DNA from 4 places in the Agrobacterium fabrum str. C58 genome. Region 2 is predicted to be linked to each of the others. Evidence: riboswitches for the same ligand, from Rfam matches in the RefSeq annotation. Region 2 holds a riboswitch; each other region holds the start of a gene.
The links. A riboswitch is a leader RNA that binds a small molecule or an ion and turns the genes downstream of it on or off. The one in region 2 is predicted to bind cobalamin.
Positions count from the first base shown of each region.

Region 1: linked by a shared signal. The riboswitch ahead of ATU_RS15715 (ABC transporter substrate-binding protein) and the one ahead of ATU_RS13665 (DUF1636 family protein) in region 2 are both predicted to bind cobalamin.
Region 3: linked by a shared signal. The riboswitch ahead of ATU_RS17820 (acyl-CoA thioesterase) and the one ahead of ATU_RS13665 (DUF1636 family protein) in region 2 are both predicted to bind cobalamin.
Region 4: linked by a shared signal. The riboswitch ahead of ATU_RS04345 (CbtB domain-containing protein) and the one ahead of ATU_RS13665 (DUF1636 family protein) in region 2 are both predicted to bind cobalamin.

Region 1 is NC_003063.2:439,863-443,134, reverse strand. Features, by position in the region: gene argE (acetylornithine deacetylase) at 1-647, opposite strand, end outside; gene ATU_RS15720 (GNAT family N-acetyltransferase) at 850-1,725, shown strand; cobalamin riboswitch at 1,776-2,010, shown strand; gene ATU_RS15715 (ABC transporter substrate-binding protein) at 2,169-3,200, shown strand; gene ATU_RS15710 (FecCD family ABC transporter permease) at 3,197-3,272, shown strand, end outside.
Region 2 is NC_003062.2:2,808,600-2,811,871, reverse strand. Features, by position in the region: gene ATU_RS13675 (cobyric acid synthase) at 1-932, opposite strand, end outside; gene cobO (cob(I)yrinic acid a,c-diamide adenosyltransferase) at 934-1,551, opposite strand; cobalamin riboswitch at 1,686-1,902, shown strand; gene ATU_RS13665 (DUF1636 family protein) at 2,022-2,447, shown strand; gene cobW (cobalamin biosynthesis protein CobW) at 2,444-3,272, shown strand, end outside.
Region 3 is NC_003063.2:920,243-923,514, forward strand. Features, by position in the region: gene ATU_RS17810 (methionine synthase) at 1-156, opposite strand, end outside; gene ATU_RS17815 (DUF1852 domain-containing protein) at 182-1,165, opposite strand; cobalamin riboswitch at 1,463-1,671, shown strand; gene ATU_RS17820 (acyl-CoA thioesterase) at 1,769-2,599, shown strand; gene ATU_RS17825 (LysR family transcriptional regulator) at 2,602-3,272, shown strand, end outside.
Region 4 is NC_003062.2:876,646-879,917, reverse strand. Features, by position in the region: gene ATU_RS04360 (type 1 glutamine amidotransferase family protein) at 8-574, shown strand; gene ATU_RS04355 (hypothetical protein) at 679-993, opposite strand; gene ATU_RS04350 (CbtA family protein) at 998-1,708, opposite strand; gene ATU_RS04345 (CbtB domain-containing protein) at 1,720-1,902, opposite strand; cobalamin riboswitch at 2,064-2,291, opposite strand; gene ATU_RS04340 (c-type cytochrome) at 2,358-3,272, opposite strand, start outside.

The DNA.
Region 1 (3,272 bases), on a different replicon from region 2:
GTCAGCTCCTGTGCTGTCGCGACCGCCTCTGCCATGATACCGGTCATCAGGTGGATGGCGTTGACGCCCTGATCGGGCCGCGACGAATGGCCAGATCGACCGCGAATGGTGATGCGCGCGGCGGCCTTGCCCTTGTGAGCGCGCACGGCGCGCAGATTACTTGGCTCGCCGATGATCGCGCCCGCCGGCGGAGCGCATAGTTCCGGCAATCGGGCGATCATGTGCGGCACACCGCGGCAACCCGCCTCTTCGTCATAGGAAAAGGCAATATGCACGGGCCGCTTCAGCGCCATGCGCGAAAATGCCGGTGCTGCGGCGAGAACCGTGGCCAGAAAACCCTTCATGTCGGTGGTTCCGCGCCCGTAAAGACGCTCGCCTTTGGCTCTCAGCATGAAGGGATCGGAGGACCATTCCGGCTCACCGGCGGGCACCACATCCATATGGCCGGAGAGGATATATCCGGCGACATCAGCCGGGCCGAAGCTCGCGAAAAGATTGGCGCGGTCGCCTTCAGGGCCGGCAAGCATGGACACTTTCGCACCGTGGCTTTCCAGATAATCCGCGATCCATCCGGCGATATCGCCATTGGCGGTTCCGACGATCGATGGGAAGCCGACAAGACGCTCCAGAATTTCGATTGCGTTCATGGCTGTCTCCGTCGTTTCAACGGCGAGAGCTTAAAGTGGCTGATGGCGTTTATCTGCTGAAATGCGGGTGATTTCGGTAGATTGTTGTGTCCTTCCAGTGCTTTCGGAAAATTCGTGCTGGCAAGGCTGGTTATCTTCGGATGTCGTGGGCTGGGCTGCCGGGATCAAGGTTCCGCGCCGGAGGAAATGAGAGCCGTTTGCTATGGAGCTGCTCAAAGTCGATAGTTTCGAGTTGCGAACCGTGGATATCGCCGATGTCGAGGCCGATCATCTGCACGCGCTTTCCATGGCGGTGGGGTGGCAATATCACGCGAATGAATGGTGTTTTCTGCGGCAGTGCGGCGTCGGCCTCGCTGCCCTCGATGAGATTGATCGCGTCGTCGCAACCGCGATGCTGTTTGCCTATGATGAGGGTTTCGCAACGCTCGGCATGGTCATCGTTTCCCCACGCCTGCAGGGGCAGGGCGTTGCGCCATGGCTGGTGCGGCGGCTTTTGGCGAAGTTCCCTGTCATATCGCTCCGGATCAATGCCACGGACGAGTCGAGGCGGTTGTTTGCCCGGTTGGGGTTCACCGGAGAAACGGAAAAAGTGCATCTCTTTCGGGGAAAGGTGCAACGTCCGGCCGAGATGCCGCCTGGCCGAAAACAGAAAATCGAGTTGCTGTCAGAAGACCACCTTATCGACGTGGCTGACATGGACCGCGCAGCTTTTGGCATTTCGCGCCGCCGCGTCCTGTTGCGCCTTCTCAAGGAAAAGACGGGTTATGGCCTGTTCGAGGCCGGCCGGCTTGTCGCTTTTGCCTTTCGCCGGGCGGCGGGGCGGGGCCACATCATCGGTCCGGTCGTTGCCGTGGAGGAAATGGATGCGATCATGCTTGTCAGCCGGCATTTTGCCGATCTGGAAGACCAGCTTGCCCGTCTCGATGCCGTGCGCGACAGCGGCGCCTTTTCCGATTTTCTCGCGCAATCAGGTTTGGTAGTGATCGAAACGCTGACGACCATGTCAAAAGACGAGCCGCAGCCGATGGGGTCCGGCACGGCGAGAATTTTTGCGCTGGCGGGCCCTTCCCTGTTCTGACTTTGTGCTGAGCTGCGACACGATCGCAATTGACGCTCCGCCTCTTGCCCCTTATGTGAGAAAGCGACGGTTCCTACAGCCGAAAGGCGAAGGGATTAATAGGGAACATGGTGCGGGCGATCTTTTTCGTCCAATGCCTTGGCTGCCCCCGCAACTGTAAGCGGATTGTTGTTCATCCCAGTGACGCTTGAAGGCGTCATGCCACTGTTTTTTTCGGAATGCGGGAAGGCAGATGAGGGACGCAAATCCGTGAGCCAGGAGACCTGCCGTCAAAATGGAAACCATCGTTACGGGCGGGGAAGCCCGGAGGAGGAATTTGTAATGTTATTTCATAACATTTCGTTTGCGTCCTATAACCGTTCTCCGTACAAGACGTCCCGCTGTTGCTGCGCGTTCTGACGCCTGCTGCTCTGGAATAAGTTTTACTTTCGACTGGAGAACACATGTTTCATTCTAGACGCCTGCCGGTTCATGCCGGCTTTCTGGCCGCCGTGCTTTGGGCTTTGCCCTTTGTCGGTGCAAATGCCGCCGAAACCACCTATCCCCTGACGATCAACAGCTGCGGTCAGGAGATCACTTTCAAGCAGGCACCCGCCCGCACCGTATCCGTTGGCCAGAGCACGACTGAGGTTCTTTACCTGCTCGGCGTTGCCGACAGGGTCGTCGGCACGGCGCTGTGGATCGGTCCGGTTCTGAAAGGTTATGAGGAGGCCAATGCCAAGGTCGAACGGCTGGCCGATAATGATCCTAGCTTCGAGACGGTTGTCGGCAAGAGGCCGGAGCTCATCACGACGCAGTTCCAGTGGCAGATCGGTCCCGAGGGTGTTGTCGGCACGCCGGCGCAATTCGCCGAACTCGGCATTCCCGTCTATACCTCACCTGCCGATTGCGTCGGCAAGGACAATTCCGGCGGCGGGGATGGTGTGCGCAATACCGGCTTCACCATGGAGCTGATCTATCAGGAAATCCGCGACCTCGCCAAAATCTTCAACGTGCAGGGGCGCGGTGAAGAGGTCGTTGCCGACCTGAAGAAGCGCGAGGAAGCTGCACGGGCCAAGATAGCCTCCGCGAATGGCAAGCTTTCCGCCGTCTTCTGGTTCTCCAGCGCCGAACTGGATATCGACCCCTATGTCGCCGGCCGCAACGGCGCTCCCGGTTACATCATGTCCGCGCTGGGCTTAAAGAATGTCATTGAAAGCGATGAGGAATGGCCAACCGTCGGCTGGGAGACGATCGCCAAGGCCAATCCGACCGTGATCGTAGCAGGCAAGATGGATCGCCGCCGCTTCCCGGCGGACGATATCGCCGTCAAGCGCAAGTTCCTGGAAACCGATCCCGTGGCGAGCATCATGCCCGCCGTCAAGCAAGGCCGTGTGTTCGACATGGATGCGCAGGCGATGAACCCGACCATTCGCACCATCGAAGGTATTGAAACGCTGGCCGAGGCGATTTCGGCCGCTGGCCTCGCCAAGTGAACCGTTTCTCCACCCATCTTGGCAGGGCGGGGCTGGCATTTGCAGCACTCGCCCTGCTGCTTGTCGCGCTGA
Region 2 (3,272 bases):
ACGGCGAGATCGGCGATGGTCGATTTCGAGCCGCACAGCAAAACCAGACGGCAATCGGCGGGGATCGTCTCACCTGGACGGACCCGGATCAGTTCCACATCCGGCTCCATGTCGAGGGGATCGAGATCGTCGAAATTGGAAATGTGCGGCAGGATCGGCACGGCGATGCGGATTTTTGCGCTTGGCTTTCGTTGGGCTGGGCCGGAAAGCCCCAGAGCATCCTCCGCCGGCAGTTTCGCCGCATCGGAAAAATGCGGCAGAAGCCCTATGGAGGACCAATCGGTCTTTTCCGCAATCATCCGCATGCCATCGGAAAACAGTGCCGGATCGCCGCGAAATCGGTTGACGATGAAACCTTCGATCATCGCCGCGTCATCGTCGTCGAGCACCTCTCTGGTGCCGACGAGGCTGGCGATGACGCCACCGCGATCGATATCGCCGATCAGGATCACTGGCGCATCGGCCGCTCGGGCAAAACCCATATTGGCGATGTCATTGGCGCGGAGGTTTATTTCCGAGGCGCTGCCTGCCCCTTCCACCAGCACCAGATCGGCCAGTTGTTTCAAGTGCTCGAAACTATCAAGCACGCGCGGCATCAGCCCGGCCTTCATGTGCTGATAATCGGCCGCCTTGGCGCTGCCGACGATCTTGCCCTGCACTACCACCTGTGCGCCGGTTTCGCTCTGCGGCTTCAGGAGCACCGGGTTCATGTGCACGGAAAGCGGCACGCCTGCTGCCCGCGCCTGCAGCGCCTGCGCACGGCCGATCTCACCGCCATCGGCGGTAACTGCGGCATTGTTCGACATGTTCTGTGGCTTGAACGGCACGACGGAGAGGCCGCGCCGGGTGAATGCCCGGGCAAGACCGGCCACCATCAGCGATTTGCCGACATCGGAGCCGGTTCCCTGAAACATCAGCACCCGTGCTGTCATGTCAGAATTCTATCCCGGCTTGGGCCTTCACGCCCGCCTTGAAGTGATGTTTCACCAGCGTCATTTCCGTCACCATATCGGCGGCGTCGATCAGCGGCTGCTTGGCGTTGCGGCCGGTGACGATGACATGCAGATCGGGCCTGCGACTAGAGAGCGTTTCGACAACTTCTTCCAGCGGCAGGTAATCATAGCGCAAAGCGATGTTCAGCTCGTCGAGGAGCAGAAGACCGATTGTTTGGTCGGCCATCAGGGCCTTGGCCTCTTCCCAGGCCTTTGCCGCGGCCGCGACATCGCGTTTGAGGTCCTGCGTGTCCCAAGTGAAGCCCTCCCCCATGGTGCGCCAGACGACCTTATCCCCGAAGAGCGTCAGGGCCTGCTGCTCTCCCGTCGACCATGCACCCTTGATGAATTGCACGACGCCAACTCGCCGCCCGGTGCCGAGCATGCGCAAGGCGAGGCCGAACGCGGCCGTGGACTTGCCCTTGCCGGGCCCGGTATTGATCATCAGCAGGCCTTTTTCGATGGTCTTTTCCGCAACTTCGGCGTCCTGCACAGTCTTGCGGTTGACCATTTTCTGCCGGTGGCGTTCGGCTTCGCTGTCGCTGATGTCGCGGGTCATCGCTCGTTCCTTCTTGTCCTGCGGCGCGAGACCTTTTGCCCCCGCCATTCGGAGCGGCGACTATACTCAATTTGCCGCACCCGGCAATGCGCTGGTCACGGGCACGCGGCATTGACCCTTACACCCGTTCAGCCTAAGGGTAAGGGACTGACGGTCTTTTCCCGGCAACGGGAAAAGCTAAGAGGGAACACGGTTCCGCCCCGAGAAAGGGTCATTCCGTGGCTGCCCCCGCAACTGTAAGCGGTAAGCCCGCACCGTAAAGCCACTGAACCTTTATGATCGGTTCGGGAAGGCGGTGACAGGGTGTTGATAGCCGCAAGCCAGGAGACCTGCCGTTTCAGGAAAAAGCGTCTGCCGGGCGGGGTGCTCCGGTCAGTCGGTCAGATCGAACAGCGGGTTTGCGCCTGTCGCACACCGTTTTCGATAGCCGCACCCCGATGAATTTTAACGTGACGCGGGAACGGGACGGTTTGGATATTTCAGCGACATCTTCAGGTTCAAACGGGAACCCGCAGGACGAGACAGCGCCGGGCGTTACCGTCTTCGTATGCCGCAGTTGTCGCGATGATGTCGATCCCAATGCCGAACCGCGTCCCGGTTCGCGTCTTGCCGATGCCGTCATTGAAAAGGCGCAGGAGAGCGGCATTGCCGTTCGCTCCGTCAATTGCCTTGCCAATTGCAAGCGTGGCCTCAGTGCCGTGCTCCGCAGCGCCGATGGCTGGTCTTATGTGTTTGGCGGGCTGACGCCCGGCGATGCGGAAGACCTGCTGGTCGGCGCGCGGCTGCTTTCTGCCGCCCCCGACGGCCTGATGCCCTGGCGTGGCCGCCCGGAACCCCTAAAGCGCGGCATGCTGGCGCGCATTCCCCCATTCGATTTTACCGAGGAGAGATCATGAGCACCCTTCTGGACCGCGTTCCCTGCACCATCGTCACCGGCTTTCTGGGTGCCGGAAAAACCACACTGCTGCGCGGTCTTCTCGAAAAGCTTGACGGCAAGCGGCTCGCCATCATCGTCAATGAATTCGGCGATATCGGCATTGATGGCGAAATTCTGAAAGGCTGCGGCATTGAAAGCTGCCCGGAGGAAAACATCGTCGAGCTGGCCAATGGCTGCATCTGCTGCACGGTGGCGGATGATTTCCAGCCCGCCATCGAACAAATCCTTAGCCGCCAGCCGAAGGTGGAGCATATTCTCATTGAGACCTCCGGCCTTGCCCTGCCGAAGCCCCTGGTGCAGGCCTTCCAGTGGCCGGCCATCAAAAGCCGCGTGACTGTCGATGCCGTGGTCGCCGTGGTGGATGGCGCGGCTCTGGCCGAGGGTCAGGTCGCCCACGACATGGAAGCGCTTGCTGCCCAGCGTGCCAACGACGAAGCGCTCGACCATGACGATCCGGTCGAAGAGGTCTTCGAAGATCAGGTCGCCTGCGCCGATCTTATCGTGCTCACCAAGGCCGATCTTCTCGACGATGCCGGCCTCGAGAAGGCCAAGGCCCATATCCTCGAACATCTGCCAAAGGCGGCGAAGATCGTTGTTGCTTCGAATGGTGCCATCGATCCGACCGTGCTGATCGGTCTCGGCCTTGCGGTGGAAGAGGATATTGAAAACCGCCGCACCCATCATGATGGCGAACTCGATCATGAACACGATGATTTCGACAGCTTCGTCATCGACCTGCCGGCCGTTACCGATCCGGAGGCGCTGGCGGCCCGTATCGCGCAGA
Region 3 (3,272 bases), on a different replicon from region 2:
TTGCTGGTCGTTCAGGGACAATCGCAGGGCATCTCTTTTGCCCTCAATCAATTCCTCATCCTGCAATTTCCAGGGTGACCAGAGTTTTTCAGGTTGTGCAAGCCAAGAGGGTTTTGGCAGGCTGCCGGCGGTTGACGTGGGCAACAGTGTTTTCATGATAGGTTACCTTGTGTTTTGGTCGTCAACGGGCGCAATCAGAAGATAATCTCTCGAGAATGGACCGATATGGTCTGATGAAATGCTGCTCGGCAAACCTGCCCTGCTCGATAGCTAGCCGGCTACGTTCTTCCCGATCATAGACAATTCGAGTGAGTGAATAATCCTGGTGGTTCAGGTCCGGCTGATAGCGAGCGCCCGCCGCAGAATTGGCGTTATAAATCTCGGGCCGATAGATCTTCTGAAAAGTCTCCATCGTGCTGACGGTGCTGATGAGCTCGAGATTGGTGTAGTCGCCAAGCAAGTCACTGACAAAATAAAAAGCCAATGGCGCAACGCTATTCGGAGGCATGAAATAGCGGACCCGCAACCCCATTTTTTTGAAATATTGGTCGGTCGAAGAGAACTCATTCTGCCGGTATTCGACACCCAGTACAGGATGCTGATTGTCAGTTCGGTGATAGGTTTTGCTGCTTGATGCACTCAGGCATATGACTGGCGGCTTGTTGAAATTCTCTTTGTAAGCAGCCGAGTTCAGGAAACACTTGAACAGGTTTCCGTGCAGATCGCCAAATTTGTCTGGCGTGCTGAATTGGGGCCGGTCCCTGTTGTGCTCCGGCAGCAAGACGCTGAAGTCGTAATCGCGGACATAGGAAGAAAAATTATTGCCGACAATGCCATCAATGCGCTCGTTGGTTTTTCGATCAACGATGTTCGTTTTCAGGATTTCAATCAGCGGAAAAGCATCATTCCTGCCTTCAGCACCAATATTCATTTCGACGGATATGATTTCGAGCTCGACAGAATAGCGGTCGCCTTCAGGGTTATCCCAATGCGCCAGTGTGTTGAAACGATTGTCGATCATCCTCAGGGCATTGCGCAGGTTCTCCTGACGGTTCTCTCCCCTAGCCAGATTGGCGAAGTTGGTCGTAACACGCGTGTTTTCTGAAGGATGATAATCTTCATTAAAAGTAACTCTCTTAATATCAAAATTAAAATCTCTACTCATCGCGATTCGACGTCCTTGTCTCCCGATATAAACCTGAAATTTTTGACTTATGCTTCAGGATATACGAAACATTATTTTCAATTATCTCCAGCCTGCAACATTCCTGCTGCCCATACTTGAGACTGTGCGTGATATATGCCTGAGACATTGATCGAGTAAAAATGGTTTTATCTCATTGAAGCATGAGCCACGTTCATGATTTGGCGTAGCGCCGGACTAAAGATCCTCTGCTGCGAACCCCTCAACGCTTCCATGACATTCCGGTGATAGATGCCTTGACCAGTTCAACGACATGCGACATTGGTTAGCCATCGTGGTTCTGCGGACGAAGGTCCGGAGCTAAGAGGGAATTCGGTGAGGGCTTTAATCACAGCCTGAATCCGAAGCTGCCCCCGCAACTGTAAGCGACGAGCGAAAGTCCATCATGTCACTGAGGCCGGCCTCGGGAAGACGGACCAAAGCTATGACCCGCAAGCCAGGAGACCTGCCGCGATAGATAACGTCCACGGGCGGGGTGTCCCGGAGTGCCGCTTTCGCGATAGGTATTCCCGTGCCTTTGCCTCTGCGTCATGTCCCGCCCTGCCGCAACCTGAGGCAGAGCCGATGACAGAGATCGCAACGATAGAAAAGCCTGCTCAGCACGGCGCGACAACCCGTCTCATCGATATCGTCTTTCCCGGAGATACCAACCATCACGGCACTCTCTTCGGGGGGACCGGCCTTGCCCTTATGGATCGGGTCGCCTTCATTGCGGCGACCCGCTTCGGACGGACACCCTTCGTGACTGCCTCCTGCGAACGTATCGACTTCAGACAACCCGCGCGCATCGGGCATATCGTCGAATTCACGGCGAGACCCGTGAAGGCTGGACGCCGTTCCCTCACGGTCGAGGTGGAAATGGTGGCGGAAACCATTATCGGCCGCCAGCAACACACCTGTACGCGGGGCATCTTCCATATGGTGGCCATACCGGAAGGTGAGGACGCCGCGAGCTATGTCCTGCCCGAACTCCTCACTGAAGAGACACCTGATCCAAGCGATGCCGTCACCATGGTCGAGATCGTCTTTCCGGATCAGGCAAACAGCGCCGGCCGGATGTTCGGGGGCGAAGCTATTGCCTATATGACCAAAGCCGCTTTTGTTGCAGCGTCGCGCTACTGCGGCAAGCTGGTGGTGCTGGCCTCATCCGAGCGCATCGATTTTGCAAGGGCAATCGAGATCGGCGAAATTGTCGAGGCGCAGGCACACGTCGAACGCGTGGGCCGCAGCTCCATGTCGATCCAGACAAAACTCTGGTCCGAAAATCTTCTGACAGGCGAGAGACACATCACGGCCACCGGACACTTCACCATGGTGGCGGTCGACAAGGACCACCGGCCGGCTACCATTCGCGACCCGGCCGAAGCCTTTTCCCTGGAAAAGGGAGGAGCATAACCATGCTGGACAGGCAACATCTTTCGATCCTGCGTGAAGTCGATCGCATGGGCAGCCTCACGGCCGCGGCGGAGCGGCTGAATGTATCCCAGTCGGCTCTCAGCCACACCATCCGCAAGCTGGAAGATCGGTACGGCGTGGCGATGTGGGAAAAGGATGGCCGCAACCTTCGTCTCACCGACGCAGGCCGCTACATCCTGACGCTGGCACAGCGCGTTCTGCCCCAGATCGAGAGGGCTGAGAATGTTCTGTCGGATTATCGCCACGGGCAGCGAGGCTCGCTCAAGATCGGCATGGAGTGCCATCCGTGCCACCAGTGGCTAATGAGTGTCACAAAACCCTACCTCATGGAATGGCCGGATGTGGGCTTGGAATTGACGACCTCGTTCGCTTTCGGCGGCGTGGCGGCACTGGCTGGATATGAAATCGATATCCTGATCACACCGGATCCGATTGAGATGGCCGGGGTCCACTATTTGCCGGTGTTCGACTACGAACTGGTGCTCGCGGTGCCAGTCGATCATCCGCTGGCGTTGAAACGCCATGCCGAACCTGCGGATCTGCTGGATGAGACGCTATTCACCTATCCGGTACCGCCGGAGCGGCTGGATGTGTTCTCGCAATTCCTGGTACCTGCCAATTGCCGCCCGCGTCATCACCGCAATATCGAAAC
Region 4 (3,272 bases), 910 kb from region 2:
GACGGCCATGACACGGATCGCCATTGCGCTCGCGCAGGATTTTGCGGACTGGGAACCGGCGCTGCTTGCGGCGGCAGCGCGCAGCTATCTCGGTGTCGAGATCGTGCACGCCACGCCTGATGGCATGCCCGTGACCTCGATGGGCGGGCTGAAGGTGACGCCGGACACATCCTATGACGCGCTCGATCCCGTTGACATCGATGCGCTCGTCATTCCCGGCGGTCTCAGCTGGGAAAAGGGAACGGCTGCCGATCTTGGCGGGCTGGTCAAGCGGTTTCGCGACAGGGACCGGCTGGTCGCCGGCATCTGCGCGGCGGCAAGCGCGCTCGGCGGCACGGGTGTGCTCAACGATGTCGCCCATACCGGCAATGCGCTGGCATCGCACAAGGCGTATCCGGCCTATCGCGGTGAGGCTCATTATCGCGATCAGCCGAGGGCGGTCAGCGATGGCGGCGTCGTCACTGCGGCCGGCAGCGCGCCGGTCAGTTTCGCGGTGGAAATTCTGAAAAGCCTCGGCCTCTTTGGTCCGGAAGCCGAGGCGGAACTTCAGATTTTTGCGGCTGAGCATCGCTGAGGCGTACGCGAATATTGTCGGCCGCTAAGCCCAACACCCTCATTCCTGTGCTTGTCACAGGAATGAGGTAGTGCAAAATACGGACGTCTTTGCACTCTCACTCATTACCCCCGATCCAGCAACCGGCAGACACGCGCAGCAGGCTCCTCACCCTCACCTGAAATCGCACGGCGAATATCGCGGCTGTTTAGATGCAGGCTGCGGCCGGCGGGCAAATTTGCGCGCTTTATCTTGCTGAGCGCCGCAGCGATAAAAGCAGCTTCGTGTTCATGAAAACAGGCGAGAGCCGCCTCGCGCTCCGGGGTTGCCCCAAGAACTGCCTTGAAGGCAAGGCGGTGCACGGCGCAAGGCGCACCGTGACCGGGAACGGCAAAACGCAGCGCATCGAGTTCCTCACTCCACTCCGCTGCGTCCTGCATGGGCTTATGCCTGCTGGAAACGCTTCAGGAAAAACGCGCTCAACGTGCCGATTAGCGCCCAGAAGACGAAGCTGGTGATGGTGGCGGCGACGATGAACTGACGCTCCAGCGGCAACGGTGCCAGCGCGTGTTCGCCTTCCGGCGGCAGGGGTGCGCCGATCACATGCGGCGCGACGATCAACACCAGCGCCAAAAGCACCGCCCAAGGTTCGCGGCGGAAGGCGATCAACGCAATGCCGCCTGCGGTTGCGGCGACGGTCGCGAGCCACCAGATCTGCCGCGCCTCAAGTGCGGCGGCCGGGCTTCCCGGCAGTTCCGGCGGCAGGCCGATCATCGGGGCGAGCATAACGGCGGCAAAGCCGGCGACGCCCCAGAGAAGCCCCTCACGCCAGCCGGTATTGGTGCCACGCAGCGAAATGAGGCCCGTCAGCACCAGCGCGTAGCCGATGGCGGTCAGCACATTGGCGGCGACGGTATAGGCCGTGCGCTCGAAACCATCGGCCGGAGCCCAGGCCTCGTCATTGTGCTCATGGGCGGGAACGGCAGCACCGGGTGCCGGTGCATCATGGCTGTGGGGCGCTTCGCCGGCGCTTTCAAAGGTTTCCGCCTGCAGGATAAGCGGCGTGGTGCCAAAAGCCTGCATGGCAGACACGGCGAAACCGCCGAGAATGCCGACGAGAATGGCGGTGAAGACGATATTGCGAAAAAATGACATGCCGTTTCCCCTCAATGGCAGGGGAAGGCATTGGCATGGCGCGTATCATGCGCGGCATTGTGAACGGCTTCCACATGGGAAAAGCCGACAAAACCGACGACGAACAGGCCAAGCACGATCGCTGTCAGCGACTGCGCGACGCTGGCTGTTTTTACGGAAACGGCTGAATTGGCCGTATTCAGGTTGGTGGACATGGTGACCCCTCTCCCGGCGCGACCCCGCGCCTTTAGACGCGGCCGAACGGCAAACACCGCAGGACCGCATACGATATACTTCACCACGGGGATACGAGACTGATACAGGGAGGCATGATTGCGCCACCCTGAAATTCCGCTCTTCCGGACACCCCGCCGGCATGGATATTTCCGTGATGGCAGGTCTCCTGGCTTACGGGTCAAAACCTGAAACACCTTCCCGGCATTGCCTTCCCCCTTGATGGAGGCGAGATGGCTTGCCAGTGGCATTTCGTTTCAGGCTCTCCGCTCACAGTTGCGGGGGCAGCCACGAATGAGGATTTGTCCCTATCGTGTTCCCTTTTCACCTTCCGGAACGCCCGGAAGGAACCATCACGGACATGTTATCCGTCGGGCAGATGCAGGAGTCAATGGCAGGCCTGCTTTCGACCCGCGTGCCTTGCCTCGGCTGAGGGCTATCGTGCCGGAATGGCCTTGAGATAGGCGGCGATCGCATCACGGTCTTCGGTGGTCAGATGCGCCATGTTCTGCTGCACCTTGACCATGGAGCCGCCGACGCTGTCAAATTCCGGCGTGAAGCCGGTTTCGAGATAGCTGGCAATATCGGCTTCGGCCCAGCTTCCGATGCTTTGCGAACCGGGGGTGATGTCGGGAATACGGCCCTCGCCTTCCGGGTTGGGGCCACCGGCCAGCCATTTATCGGCAAGGAAACCACCGAGCGCGTCGCGGGGCGTATGGCATTCGCCGCAATGGCCCGGCCCTTCCACCAGATATTGGCCGCGCAGCAATTCGGCATTGGCATTGGCGAGTTCGACGCGTGGCGGTGCGGCGGGATCGAAATAAAGGAATTTCCAGCCGCCCAGCGCCATGCGCAGGTTGAAGGGGAAAGGCAGCTCGTGATCCGGCGCATCATTCTGGCTGGCGGGCAGGACCTTCAGATAACCGAAGAGATCGTTGATGTCCTTCTGCGTCATGCGGGCATAGGAAGCATAGGGAAAGGACGGGTAAAGATGTTCGCCGTTCTTGGCGACGCCGCGCGTCATCGCATCGCCGAATTCCGCCAGCGTCCAGCCGCCGATGCCGTGCTGCGGATCAGAGGAAATATTGGGAACGTGAAAGGTGCCGAAAGGGCTTTTCAGCGCCTGCCCGCCGGAAAGCGTCAGCAGCCCCTCGCCCTTGGCATCGGGTGCGGCGTGACAGCTTGCGCAGCCGCCGGCCCAGAACAGGGTTTCGCCATTGGCGAGATCCGGCTCACCGAGGCTCACCCAATGGCTCGGCGCCTGACGTTCTGGTGCGGTAACCCAGGCAAAAATTCCGTAGCCCGCAATGGCCGCAACCACTGCCCCGCCAACAAGCTTCGTCCAGATGGA